DNA from 3 places in the Streptomyces sp. NPDC015130 genome. Region 2 is predicted to be linked to each of the others. Evidence: riboswitches for the same ligand, from Rfam matches in the RefSeq annotation. Region 2 holds a riboswitch; each other region holds the start of a gene.

Region 1 (4,373 bases), on a different contig from region 2:
GGCCCTTGACGATCTTGTCGCCCTGGATGAAGGCGGCGGGAACCTGCAGGGACCTGTTCTCTCCGCGTCGCACGGCGATGAGCTGGCCGTCCTTGATCAGCTGTCGCACACGCAGCACGTCGACATCGAGCGCCTCCGCGATGTCGGGCACGTAGAGCCAGGCGGGGACGAGCGCATCGATCTTTACGTCAATCTCGGTCACAGGACAAGCCTGCCATCCCGGACTGACACCCGGTAGTCGGGCCCTACCCGACCGCCGCCTTCAGGGGGACGGACGGGTCCGCCGCGCGCGCCGGGTCGACGGTGGTGGCGGTCTCGATGAGCTTGCGGCCCTGGGCCAGGTCGCGGGGGCGGCCGACGGCCAGGAGGGCGACCGGGACCCGGGCGCGCAGCCAGAGCACGGTCCAGGTGTCGTCCGCCGGGTCGCCGCGCCACAGCAGCTCGTCGGCGTCCGCGTGGTGTCCGGCGTACTGGACGAAGCGGCCGAACTGCTCGGACCAGAAGTACGGCACGGGGTCGTACGGGCCGGTGTCGGCGCCGGTGATCGTCGCGGCGACCGTGCGCGGGCCCTGGAGGGCGTTGTCCCAGTGGTGGACGAGGAGGCGCTCGCCGTAGCGGGCGGAGGGGTAGGAGGCGCAGTCGCCGACGGCGTACACGTCGGGCAGGGACGTGCGGAGCCGCTCGTCGGCGGTGACGGCGCCGCTCGGGTCGAGGGCGATGCCGGAGCCGGCGAGCCAGCCGGTGGCGGGGCGGGCTCCGATGCCGACGACGACGGCGTCGGCGGGCAGCTCGCGGCCGTCGGCGAGGACGACCCGGCCGGGTTCGACCGTGTCCACGCGCGCGTGGGTGAGGAGTTCGGCGCCGTTCGCCCCGTACCAGCCGGCCATGGGGGCGGCGACCTCGGCGGGCAGGGCTCCGGCGAGGGGGCGGTCCGCCGCCTCGACGACGGTGACGGCGCAGCCCGCCTCGCGCGCGGCGGTGGCGAACTCGGCGCCGATCCAGCCCGCGCCGACGACCACGACGGAGTGGCGGCGCTCCAGGACGGGGCCGAGGCGCACGGCGTCGTCGAGGGTGCGCAGCAGGTGGACCCCGGGGACGCCCTCGGCGCCGGGCAGGGTGATCGGGTGGGCGCCGGTGGCGACGACCAGGACGTCGTACGGGACGGGTCCGGCCTCGGTGTCGAGCTCGTGGTCGGCGGCGCGCAGCCCGGTGACGTCGAGGCCGAGGCGGAGTTCGACGTCGAGGGCCTCGAAGTCGACGTCGAAGGCGGAGTCCTCTGCCTTGCCGAGGAGGATCGCCTTGGAGAGCGGGGGCCGGTCGTAGGGCTGGTGGGGCTCGGCCCCGATGAGGGTGACGGGGCCGGTGAAGCCCTGTTCGCGCAGGGCGACGGCGGTCTGCACCCCCGCCATCCCGGCGCCGACGATCACGACCTGCTGCTGGGCCTGCTTCTGCTCGCTCACCCGACCACCTTACGCATCTGACGGACCGTCAGGAAGTGTGGGGCCGGGGAGCGGCCGGGGAGGGGTCTGTGGCCGGCCGCGGGCGGAGGCTAGTCTGACGGACGTAAAGCACTCGCGGGAGCCCGGACGCACCGGGCTGAGAGGGAGGCTGGGCGGCCTCCGACCGTACGAACCTGATCCGGGTCATGCCGGCGAAGGGAGGGGCTGGACGCCCATGCGTTCTTCCGATGTCCTCGTGGTCGGGGGCGGCATCATCGGCCTGGTCACGGCCTGGCGGGCCGCGCGGCGCGGACTGCGCACCGCCGTGGTCGACCCGGACCCGGGCGGCGGCGCCGCGCGGGTCGCGGCCGGGATGCTCGCCGCCGTCACCGAACTCCACTACGGCGAGGAGACCCTGCTCGGGCTCAACCTCGCCTCCGCCGCGCGCTATCCCGCGTTCGTCGCCGAGCTGGAGGAGTCCACCGGCCACGACGTGGGCTACCGCGCCTGCGGGACCCTGGCCGTCGCCCTCGACGCCGACGACCGGGCCCATCTACGCGAACTCCACGCCCTCCAGACGCGCTGCGGCCTCTCGTCGGAGTGGCTGAGCGGGCGCGACTGCCGCCGCCTCGAACCGATGCTGGCCCCGGGTGTGCGCGGCGGGCTGCGCGTGGACGGCGACCACCAGGTCGACCCGCGCCGACTGGCCGCCGCGCTGCTCCTCGCCTGCGAGCGGGCCGGGGTGGTCTTCCACCGCGTCCTCGCGGAGCGCCTGACGGTCGTGCGCGACCGGGCCCGCGGGGTCCTCCTCGCCGACGGTGAGGAGCTGACGGCCGAGCAGGTCGTCCTCGCCGCGGGCAGCCTCAGCGGGCGGCTCGCGGGCGTGCCGGACGAGGTGCTGCCCCCGGTCCGCCCGGTGAAGGGCCAGGTCCTGCGGCTGCGGATCCCGGCCGCGTACGCCCCCTTCCTCTCCCGCACCGTCCGGGCCGTCGTCCGCGGCAGCCACGTCTACCTCGTACCGCGCGAGAACGGCGAGCTCGTCGTCGGCGCCACCAGCGAGGAGCTCGGCTGGGACACCACGGTCACGGCCGGCGGGGTGTACGAGCTGCTGCGGGACGCCCACGAGCTCGTCCCCGGCATCACCGAGCTCCCGCTCACCGAGACGCTGGCCGGACTGCGCCCCGCGTCCCCGGACAACGCGCCGCTGCTCGGCCCCACCACCCTGCCCGGCCTGCACCTGGCCACCGGCCACTACCGCAACGGGGTGCTGCTCACCCCGCTCACTGGCGACGTCATGGCGGAGCTGCTCACCACGGGCACCCTCCCCGAGGAGGCGCGCCCCTTCACCCCCCGCCGTTTCTCGCCGATCCGTCTGGAGCAGCCCGCATGAACGTGTCCGTGAACGGAGAGGCGCGCGAGCTCACCGGCCCCGTCTCCCTCGACGCCCTCGTCGCGACCCTGAGCACGGCCCCGACCGGGGTGGCCGCGGCCGTCAACGAGGCGGTCGTGCCGCGCAGCGAATGGGCGGTGACGCTCCTCGGCGAGGGCGACCGCGTCGAGGTGCTGACCGCGGTGCAGGGAGGCTGAGCGCGATGTCCGACGACGTGTTCGTCCTCGGCGGTACGGAGTTCTCGTCCCGCCTGATCATGGGCACCGGCGGCGCGCCGAGCCTCGACGTCCTGGAGCGCTCGCTGGTCGCCAGCGGCACCGAGCTGACCACCGTCGCGATGCGGCGGCTCGACCCGACGGTCCAGGGCTCGGTGCTCTCCGTCCTGGAGCGGCTCGGCATCCGGGTCCTGCCCAACACGGCGGGCTGTTTCACGGCGGGCGAGGCGGTCCTGACCGCCCGGCTCGCCCGGGAGGCGCTCGGCACCGACTGGATCAAGCTGGAGGTCGTCGCCGACGAGCGGACGCTGCTGCCGGACGGCGAGGAGCTCCTCGCCGCGGCCGAGACGCTCGTGGACGACGGCTTCACCGTCCTCCCCTACACCAACGACGACCCGGTCCTCGCCCGGAAGCTGGAGGACGTGGGGTGCGCGGCGATCATGCCGCTCGGCTCCCCGATCGGCTCGGGGCTCGGCATCCGCAACCCGCACAACTTCCAGCTGATCGCGGAGCGGGCGGGGGTACCGGTGATCCTGGACGCCGGGGCGGGCACCGCCTCGGACGCGGCGCTCGCGATGGAGCTGGGGTGCGCGGCGGTGATGCTGGCCTCGGCGGTGACGCGGGCGCAGGAGCCGGTGCTCATGGCGTCGGCGATGCGGCACGCGGTGGAGGCGGGCCGGCTCGCGCACCGGGCGGGCCGCATCCCCCGCCGCCACTTCGCGGAGGCCTCGTCCCCGGTGGAGGGCCGCCCCCACCTGGACCCGGAGCGCCCGGCCTTCTGAGCCGGTCCGGCTGCGGCGCTCGTCACAGGTGCGCTGCAAGACCGGGACATCCGCGCGGGGGCCGTGTCCACGGCTCGTAGACTCGTCGCCGTGGACACGACCCTTCAGGACCCCCTCGTCGGGCGGCTGCTCGACGGCCGCTACCGCGTCGACGCGCGCATCGCCGTCGGCGGGATGGCCACGGTCTACCGGGCCGTCGACACCCGCCTCGACCGCGTCCTCGCGCTCAAGGTGATGCACCCCGCCCTCGCGACGGACGCCGCCTTCGTCGAGCGGTTCATCCGCGAGGCGAAGTCCGTCGCCCGGCTCGCCCACCCGAACGTCGTGGGCGTCTTCGACCAGGGCGCCGAGGGCGCGTACGTCTACCTGGCGATGGAGTACGTCGCCGGCTGCACCCTCCGCGACGTCCTGCGCGAGCGCGGCGCCCTCACGCCCCGCGCCGCGCTGGACATCCTGGAGCCGGTCCTCGCCGCGCTCGGCGCCGCGCACCGGGCCGGGTTCGTGCACCGGGACATGAAGCCGGAGAACGTCCTGATAGGGGACGACG
Region 2 (4,373 bases):
TCGTGCCGCTCGCGGTCGGCGGCGCGGCGATGGTCGTCGCCGGCTACGTCAGGGGCCCCGAGGGCGCCTGGGTGGCGATGGCGCTGACGGCCCTCGCGGTGCTCGTCTGGCGGATGACGGAGCCCCCCGAGGGCTACCTGAAGGACGTCACGGCGGGTGTCTTCGCCGCGTTCTACGTGCCGTTCCTGGCGACGTTCGTGGCGATGCTGCTCACCGCGGACGACGGTCCGCAGCGGGTGCTCACCTTCCTGATCCTGACGGTGGTGAGCGACACCGGGGCGTACGCGGTCGGCTGGCGCTTCGGCAAGCACAAGCTGGCTCCGAGGATCAGCCCCGGAAAGACCCGTGAGGGTCTCCTCGGCGCGCTGGCCTTCGCGATGGCGGCGGGCGCGCTGTGCATGGAGTTCATGATCGACGACGGGACCTGGTGGCAGGGCCTGCTCCTCGGTCTCGCGGTGGCGGCGAGCGCGACGCTCGGCGACCTCGGCGAGTCGATGATCAAGCGGGACCTCGGCATCAAGGACATGGGCACGCTGCTCCCGGGCCACGGCGGAATCATGGACCGGCTCGACTCGCTGCTGCCGACGGCGCCGGTGGTGTGGCTGCTGCTGGCGTTGTTCGTCGGCACGAGCTGACCGGCCGGTCGGTTTCGTCCGTCGGAACGGGTTGACGGACAGCGGGTACTCTGGAAGGGCTCGTGGCGCGTGCGCCGCGGGCCCTTCCGTCGTCCTCGCCGCCGCGAGGGCGCTCCAGTGAGGTCTCCTGGCTTCGGCATCGTCATGCCGCGCTGCCCGCCGACGCGGGGCTGTCCGGACCTCGTGCCGTCTGAGGAGACACCCGATCGTGGCCCGTCCAGTGCCCGGAGAACTCACTTTCATCGCCCCCAAGGGAGCCAAGAAGCCGCCGCGGCACCTGGCCGACCTGTCGCCCGCCGAGCGCAAGGAAGCCGTCGCCGCTATCGGCGAGAAGCCCTTCCGGGCCAAGCAGCTGTCCACGCACTACTTCGCGCGGTACGCCCACGACCCCGCCCAGTGGACCGACATCCCGGCCGCCTCGCGGGAGAAGCTGGCCGGGGAGCTGCTGCCCGACCTGATGTCCGTCGTCCGGCACATCTCGTGCGACGACGACACCACCCGTAAGACCCTGTGGCGGCTGCACGACGGCACGCTCGTCGAGTCGGTGCTCATGCGCTACCCGGACCGGGTCACCATGTGCATCTCCTCGCAGGCCGGCTGCGGGATGAACTGCCCGTTCTGCGCGACCGGGCAGGCCGGGCTCGACCGGAACCTGTCGACCGCCGAGATCGTGCACCAGATCGTGGACGGCATGCGCTCCCTGCGGGACGGGGAGGTGCCCGGGGGACCGGCGCGGCTCTCGAACATCGTCTTCATGGGCATGGGCGAGCCGCTCGCCAACTACAAGCGGGTCGTCGGCGCGATCCGCCGGCTCACCGACCCCGAGCCCGACGGCCTGGGCCTCTCGCAGCGCGGGATCACCGTGTCCACGGTCGGTCTCGTGCCGGCCATGCAGCGCTTCGCCGACGAGGGCTTCAAGTGCCGCCTCGCGGTCTCGCTGCACGCCCCCGACGACGAGCTGCGCGACACCCTGGTGCCGGTGAACACCCGCTGGAAGGTGCGCGAGGTCCTCGACGCCGCCTGGGAGTACGCCGAGAAGTCGGGTCGCCGGGTCTCCATCGAGTACGCGCTCATCCGCGACATCAACGACCAGGCCTGGCGCGGCGACCTCCTCGGCCGGCTCCTCAAGAACAAGCGGGTGCACGTCAACCTGATCCCGCTGAACCCGACCCCCGGTTCGAAGTGGACGGCGTCCCGCCCGGAGGACGAGAAGGCCTTCGTCGAGGCCATCGCCCGCCACGGTGTTCCGGTGACCGTCCGGGACACCCGCGGCCAGGAGATCGACGGTGCCTGTGGACAGCTGGCGGCCTCCGAGCGCTGACCTTGTACTCTGAGGTCGAACACATCTCCATATTCCGACAGGGGAGCGCCACAGCGCTGAGAGTGCGGTCACCGTAGGACCGCAGACCCTCTGAACCTTGCCCCGGTCATTCGGGGTAGGAAGTTCGGTCGTTAACTCAAGCTGTTGCGCCCTGCCCGCGTCCGGTTCCGCCGGACGCGGGCAGGGCCGCGTCTCTTCCTGGTCACACCCAGGAGGAATCTCAGTGAGCACCACCATCCCGGCGAGCACGAAGAGAAGGGCCGCCGTCGCGCTCGTCGCGGCGCTCGGCGTCGCCACCCTCGCCGCCTGCGGCACGGAAGCCGTCAAGGACCGCGACGCCGGAAAGTCCGGCGCCCCCGCGCCCAAGACCGTGACCCTCGTGAGCCACGACTCCTTCAACGCCTCCAAGGAGGTGCTGGCGGAGTTCACCGAGGAGACCGGCTTCACGGTCAAGGTCCTGAAGGCCGGCGACGCGGGCGAGGCCGTCAACAAGGAGATCCTGACCAAGGGCTCCCCGCAGGGCGACGTCTTCTTCGGCGTCGACAACACCCTGCTCTCCCGCGCCCTCGACAACGGGATCTTCGTCCCGTACGAGGCGAAGGGCGTCGACCGGGTGCCGGCCACGTACCGCCTCGACAAGGAGAACCGGGTCACGCCGATCGACACCGGTGACATCTGCGTCAACTACGACAAGAAGTGGTTCGCGGACAAGAAGCTGGCGCCGCCGGTGACCTTCGACGACCTGGCGAAGCCCGCGTACAAGGACCTGCTCGTGGTCGAGAACCCCGAGCGGTCCTCCCCGGGCCTCGGCTTCCTCCTCGGCACGGCCGCGAAGTACGGCGACGAGGGCTGGCAGGACTACTGGAAGAAGCTCAAGGCCAACGGCGTGAAGACCGTCGACAGCTGGGAGCTCGCCTACAACCAGGAGTTCTCGGGTTCGGCCGGCGGCAAGCAGGCCAAGGGCGACCGGCCGCTCGTCGTGTCGTACGCCTCCAGCCCGCCGGTCGAGGTGCTGTACGGCGAGCCGCAGCCGAAGGTGGCCCCCACCGGGGTCTCCACCGGCACCTGCTTCCGGCAGATCGAGTTCGCGGGCCTGCTGAACGGGGCGAAGAACCCCGAGGGCGGCAAGGCGCTGATCGACTTCCTGATCTCGAAGAAGTTCCAGGAGGACATGCCGCTCCAGATGTTCGTCAACCCGGTGGCGAAGGACGCGGCCCTGCCGGAGCTCTTCACCAAGCACGGTGTGGTCGTCGAGAAGCCGGAGACCATGGCGCCCGAGAAGATCGCCGAGAAGCGTGACCCGTGGATCCAGCAGTGGTCGTCGCTCGTCCTGAAGTAGGGCGCGGCCCTCGCGACCTGAGGGGGAGCGCGGCGCGGCTGGGCCTGATGGCCCTGCCCGTCGCGTTCTTCGGGGTCTTCTTCGCCTGGCCCGTCGCCTCCATCGTGGAGCGCGGGCTCCGGCCCGACGGCACTTGGGAGTTCGGCCGGATCGGCGAGACGCTGAGCCGGCCGGACATCCTCGACGTGCTCGGGTTCACCGTGTGGCAGGCGCTCGCCTCCACCGGTCTCACCCTGCTCGTGGCGCTGCCCGGCGCCTACGTCTTCGCACGCTTCGACTTCCCCGGGAAGAGCGTGCTGCGCGCCGTGGTCACGGTCCCGTTCGTGCTGCCGACCGTCCTGGTCGGCACGGCCTTCCTGGCGCTCGTCGGCCGGGGCGGCCTGACCGACGAGCTGTGGGGGCTGCGGCTCGACACCAGCGTGTGGGCGATCCTCCTCGCGCACGTCTTCTTCAACTACGCGGTCGTCGTCCGGACCGTCGGCGGCCTCTGGTCGCAGCTCGACCCGCGCCAGGAGGAGGCCGCGCGGGTCCTCGGCGCCTCGCGCTGGACGGCCTGGCGGACGGTGACCCTGCCCGCGCTCGTGCCCGCCGTGTCGGCGGCCGCCCTGATGGTCTTCCTCTTCACCTTCACCTCCTTCGGCGTCGTGCAGATCCTCGGCGGGGACGCGTACTCCACCCTGGAGGCCGAGATCTACCGGCAGACCGCCCGGCTGCTCGACCTGCGGACGGCCGCCGTCCTCACTCTCGTCCAGTTCGCGGCGGTCGGGGCGATCCTGGCCGTGCACGCCCGGACGGTACGTCGGCGGGAGACCGCCCTGAGGCTGGTGCCGCCGGAGCGGACCGCGCGCCGGCCGCGAGGGTTCGGGCAGTGGGCGCTGCTCGCCGGCGTCCTCGCCTCGGTGGCGCTGCTGATCCTGCTGCCGCTCGGCGTCCTCGTGGAGCGCTCCTTCGCCGGGCCCCAGGGCTACGGCCTCGGCTACTACCGGGCGCTCGGCACGCTCGACGAGTCCGGCACCTTCCTGGTTCCGCCGCTGGAGGCGATCGCGAACTCGCTGCGGTACGCGGTGGCCGCCACCGC
Region 3 (4,373 bases), on a different contig from region 2:
CGTAGACCTCGTGCTGACCAGCGGTTTCCCAGGCCCGGCGGGCGCGCGGGGGCGGCCCCCGCGGGCGGATGCACAGCATCCGTCGTCACGCCTGGGGGTGACCTTTGGCCACGGCTACGCAGACAGCTGCACCTACGTTGATCGGCTCGGTGCAGCGGGCGCTGAGACTTCTGGAGGCCGTGTCGTCCCATGCGGACGGTGCCCCGGCCAAACAGCTCGCCCGTGAGACGGGCCTCCCGCTGCCCACCACGTACCACCTGCTCCGCACCCTGACGCACGAGGGCTATCTACGCCGCGAGAAGGGTGTGTTCGTCCTTGGCGACGCCGCCGTCCGACTGGCCGGCGGCGGAGCTGTGCAGAATCGTCGCATCAAGATCGAAGACTCCCTTGCCCGCTGGCGGGACGAGATCGGTGTGCCGGTGTACTTCGCCCTCTACCGCGAGGGCGAGATCGAGCTCGTCGCCGTCGCGGACACCCCTTCGGCCCCCGCGGTGGAGGAGTGGGCCGACTTCCGTGAGACCGCACACGCGCACGCCATCGGGCAGTGCCTGCTGAGTCAACTCGATCTGAAGGCCCGTCAAGACCACCTCGACCGCCATCCGGTGGAAGCCATCACTCCGTACACGGTGCGTAACCGCCATGTCCTTTTGGATCGTTTGGGCGGTTTGGGGCGAATGGAGCCCCTGGTGGAGCGTCAGGAATATGCACTCGGCACGGTATGCGCCGCCATTCCCATCACGGCGGGCTCCGCGGCGGCCGCGATGGCCATTTCCCTCCCCCTTCACCAGGAAGAACGGTTGCTCCCAGCAGTCGAGCGGCTACGCACGGAGATCGGAAGGCTCTTCAGTTCCCTCGCGTTCTCTATCAGTATCTGAAAAATCACTCCTTGTGATCTGCTAGTGCGTACAGCACGATTGCGTCAAGAGGGCCACGGGGGATCATTCCTGGCCGTTTCGGTCACAGCTTTCAGCAGCTGTGTTTACACAACTGCTTCATCTACTGCGGGGTACATGATGCGAGAGTCGGTTCAGGCCGAGGTTCTGATGAGCTTCCTCGTTTCCGAGGAGCTCTGCTTCAAGATCCCAGTCGAGCTGCGCTACGAGACGCGGGATCCTTACGCGGTCCGTATGACCTTTCACCTCCCCGGAGACGCGCCCGTGACCTGGGCGTTCGGTAGGGAACTGCTGCTCGACGGGATCAACAGGCCGAGCGGGGACGGGGACGTGCACATTGCCCCGACGGACCCCGAGGGGCTCTCGGACGTCTCCATCCGCCTCCAGGTCGGCGGCGACCGCGCCCTGTTCCGGGCCAGCGCTCCGCCGCTGGTCGCCTTCCTCGACCGCACGGACAAGCTTGTTCCGCTTGGTCAGGAACGGACACTCGGTGACTTCGAGGACAATCTGGAGGCGGCACTCGGCCGGATCCTCGCGGAGGAGAACGCCGGCTGAGCCTCCGGGCCCGTGGGGCCCGGTGCCCACCCGGGATCCCTACTTCGCGCGGCGGCGCCGACCGCCCCGTACCGCCGCCCGGGGCTGCCCGGCGACGTCGGCCGCCGGCCGGTCGGCGGAGACGACCAGTGCCGCGAGGACCGTGGTGACCGGCACCGAGGCGACCAGACCGATCGAGCCGACCAGCGTGCGGACGATCTCCTCCGCGACCAGCTCGCTGTTGGCCACCGTCCCCATGCTGCTCTGCGCGATCGAGAAGAGCAGCAGCAACGGCAGGGCCGCGCCCGCGTAGGCGAGGACCAGGGTGTTCACGACCGAGGCGATGTGGTCGCGGCCGATCCGGATCCCGGCCCGGTACAGCGCGCGCGGCCCCATGCGGGGGTCGGCCTGGTGCAGTTCCCAGACCGCGGAGGTCTGGGTCACCGTCACGTCGTCGAGCACGCCGAGCGAACCGATGATGATGCCGGCGAGCAGCAGACCGGACATGTCGATCTCCGGGTACAGGCCGTGGATCAGGCCGGTGTTGTCGTCGGTGTTGCCCGTGAGCGAGGCCCAGCCGATGAAGAGCGAGCCGAGCAGGCCGATCAGCAACAGCGAGATCAGCGTGCCGAGCACCGCGACCGACGTGCGGGCCGAGAGTCCGTGGCACATGTAGAGCGCGATCAGCATGATCGCGCTCGACCCGACCACCGCCACGACCAGCGGATTCGAACCCTCCAGGATCGCCGGCAGGATGAAGAAGGTCAGCACCAGGAAGCTCGCGACGAGCGAGATGAGCGCCATCACGCCCTTCATCCGGCCCACGACCACGACCGCGACGGCGAAGATCCCGGCGAGCAGTGTCAGGGGGAGCTTCCGGTTCACGTCCGTCACGGAGTACTGCAGGTCGCGCGGGGCGTCGGGGGCGTACGCCACCACCACGCCCTGCCCCTCGTGCAGTTGGCGCGGCGCGTCGGGCTGCACGATCTCGGTGAACGTACGCCCCTGCTCCGGGCCGCTCGTGACCTCGATCGTCGCCTTCTCGCACTGCCCCTGCTCGGCGTTGACCGCCTCGCGCCCCTGCGGCGTCGAGGTGTCCCCGGTCGGCGGGACCTGGGCGGCGTTCACGTCCTTGCAGTCGACCTGCTCGACGGAGACGACCGTGCCCTGCTCGGTCTGCCGGTCGAAGCCGACCCCGGTGCGCTCGTGCGGCGGGGTGCCGCCCGGCCACAGGACCACGAGGCCGACCAGGACCGCGGTGGCGAAGGGGATCAGGACCGCGGCGATGACCTTGCGCAGATGCTGGGAGACGGGGGCGGCGGGGCCGTGGCTGTGGCTGTGCCCGTGGCCGTGACCGCTCGCGTGTCCGTGCCCGTGTCCGTGTTCTGCCGCTTGTGCGTGCCCGTGGCCGGCTGGGTGTCCCCGTCCCTGTCCCTGCCCCTGTCCGTGGTCGGGACCGGGGTCGTGGCTGTGCGGCTCGGGGGGCTGCTGGGGGGAAGTCACCGACCGATCATCGCAAGAACGGTGGGGGCCCACTGTTCAGCACGCCAGGGATGGCGCTAGCGTGGTGACACCTTTGCACACGCGGGAGCTCGGAGCACCGGGCTGAGAGGGCGCTGATCACCGTACGCACGTACGGGAGGAGGCTGCGCCGACCGCCGAACCTGTTACCGGGTAATGCCGGCGTAGGGAGATCGGTCTCATGACCATTCAGGATGCACGCACGCCTGCCTCCGACCAGGACGGCCGCGCGCCGGGCTGGCACAAGGGCTACGTCGAGGGTTCGCGCCCCGACCTCCGGGTCCCGGTCCGCCAGGTGCACCTCACCAACGGCAAGGACGTGACGCTGTACGACACGTCCGGTCCGTACACCGACCCCACCATCGACACCGATGTACGGCGCGGGCTCGCGCCGTTGCGCGAGAACTGGATCATCGCGCGCGGCGACACCGAGGAGTACGCGGGCCGTCCCGTGCGCCCCGAGGACGACGGCATCAAGCACACCTCGCCGCGCGGCGGCGGGCTGAAGAACCTCGACGCCGTCTTCCCCGGCCGCCCGCGCCTGCCGCGCCGCGGCCGGGACGGCCAGGCGGTGACGCAGCTCGCGTACGCCCGCCGGGGCGAGATCACCCCGGAGATGGAGTACGTCGCGATCCGGGAGAACGTCTCCCCCGAGGTCGTGCGGGAGGAGATCGCCGCGGGCCGCGCGGTGCTCCCGGCGAACGTGAACCACCCGGAGATCGAGCCGATGATCATCGGCAAGCGGTTCCTGGTGAAGGTCAACGCCAACATCGGCAACTCCGCCGTCACCTCCTCCATCGAGGAGGAGGTGGAGAAGATGACCTGGGCGACCAAGTGGGGCGCGGACACGGTCATGGACCTGTCCACCGGCCGCAACATCCACACCACCCGCGAGTGGGTGCTGCGCAACTCCCCCGTGCCGATCGGCACCGTGCCGCTCTACCAGGCCCTGGAGAAGGTCGACGGGAAGGCCGAGGAGCTGACCTGGGAGATCTACAAGGACACGGTCATCGAGCAGGCCGAGCAGGGCGTCGACTACATGACGGTGCACGCCGGCGTACTCCTGCCGTACGTGCCGCTCACCGCGCGCCGCAAGACCGGCATCGTCTCGCGCGGCGGCTCGATCATGGCCGCCTGGTGTCTCGCGCACCACAAGGAGAACTTCCTCTACACGAACTTCGAGGAGCTCTGCGAGATCCTGGCGGCGTACGACGTCACGTACTCGCTCGGCGACGGCCTGCGCCCCGGCTCGATCGCGGACGCCAACGACGAGGCGCAGTTCGCGGAGCTGCGGACGCTCGGCGAGCTGAACACGATCGCCAAGCGGCACAACGTGCAGACGATGATCGAGGGCCCGGGCCACGTCCCGATGCACAAGATCAAGGAGAACATCGACCTCCAGCAGGAGATCTGCGAGGAGGCGCC

The links. A riboswitch is a leader RNA that binds a small molecule or an ion and turns the genes downstream of it on or off. The one in region 2 is predicted to bind thiamine pyrophosphate.
Region 1: another riboswitch for thiamine pyrophosphate. It lies ahead of thiO (glycine oxidase ThiO); the one in region 2 lies ahead of ACF08F_RS26690 (thiamine ABC transporter substrate binding subunit).
Region 3: another riboswitch for thiamine pyrophosphate. It lies ahead of thiC (phosphomethylpyrimidine synthase ThiC); the one in region 2 lies ahead of ACF08F_RS26690 (thiamine ABC transporter substrate binding subunit).

Annotation. Positions count from the first base shown of each region.
Region 1 is NZ_JBIBVC010000002.1:268,950-273,322, forward strand. It holds gene ACF08F_RS04530 (Rv2175c family DNA-binding protein) at 1-202, opposite strand, end outside; gene ACF08F_RS04535 (NAD(P)/FAD-dependent oxidoreductase) at 246-1,460, opposite strand; TPP riboswitch at 1,565-1,677, shown strand; gene thiO (glycine oxidase ThiO) at 1,675-2,829, shown strand; gene thiS (sulfur carrier protein ThiS) at 2,826-3,026, shown strand; gene ACF08F_RS04550 (thiazole synthase) at 3,032-3,826, shown strand; gene pknB (Stk1 family PASTA domain-containing Ser/Thr kinase) at 3,917-4,373, shown strand, end outside.
Region 2 is NZ_JBIBVC010000014.1:103,776-108,148, reverse strand. It holds gene ACF08F_RS26700 (phosphatidate cytidylyltransferase) at 1-635, shown strand, start outside; gene rlmN (23S rRNA (adenine(2503)-C(2))-methyltransferase RlmN) at 844-1,956, shown strand; TPP riboswitch at 1,986-2,096, shown strand; gene ACF08F_RS26690 (thiamine ABC transporter substrate binding subunit) at 2,180-3,295, shown strand; gene ACF08F_RS26685 (ABC transporter permease) at 3,343-4,373, shown strand, end outside.
Region 3 is NZ_JBIBVC010000001.1:193,216-197,588, reverse strand. It holds gene ACF08F_RS00935 (IclR family transcriptional regulator) at 105-875, shown strand; gene ACF08F_RS00930 (SsgA family sporulation/cell division regulator) at 1,014-1,448, shown strand; gene ACF08F_RS00925 (YibE/F family protein) at 1,488-2,930, opposite strand; TPP riboswitch at 3,002-3,136, shown strand; gene thiC (phosphomethylpyrimidine synthase ThiC) at 3,130-4,373, shown strand, end outside.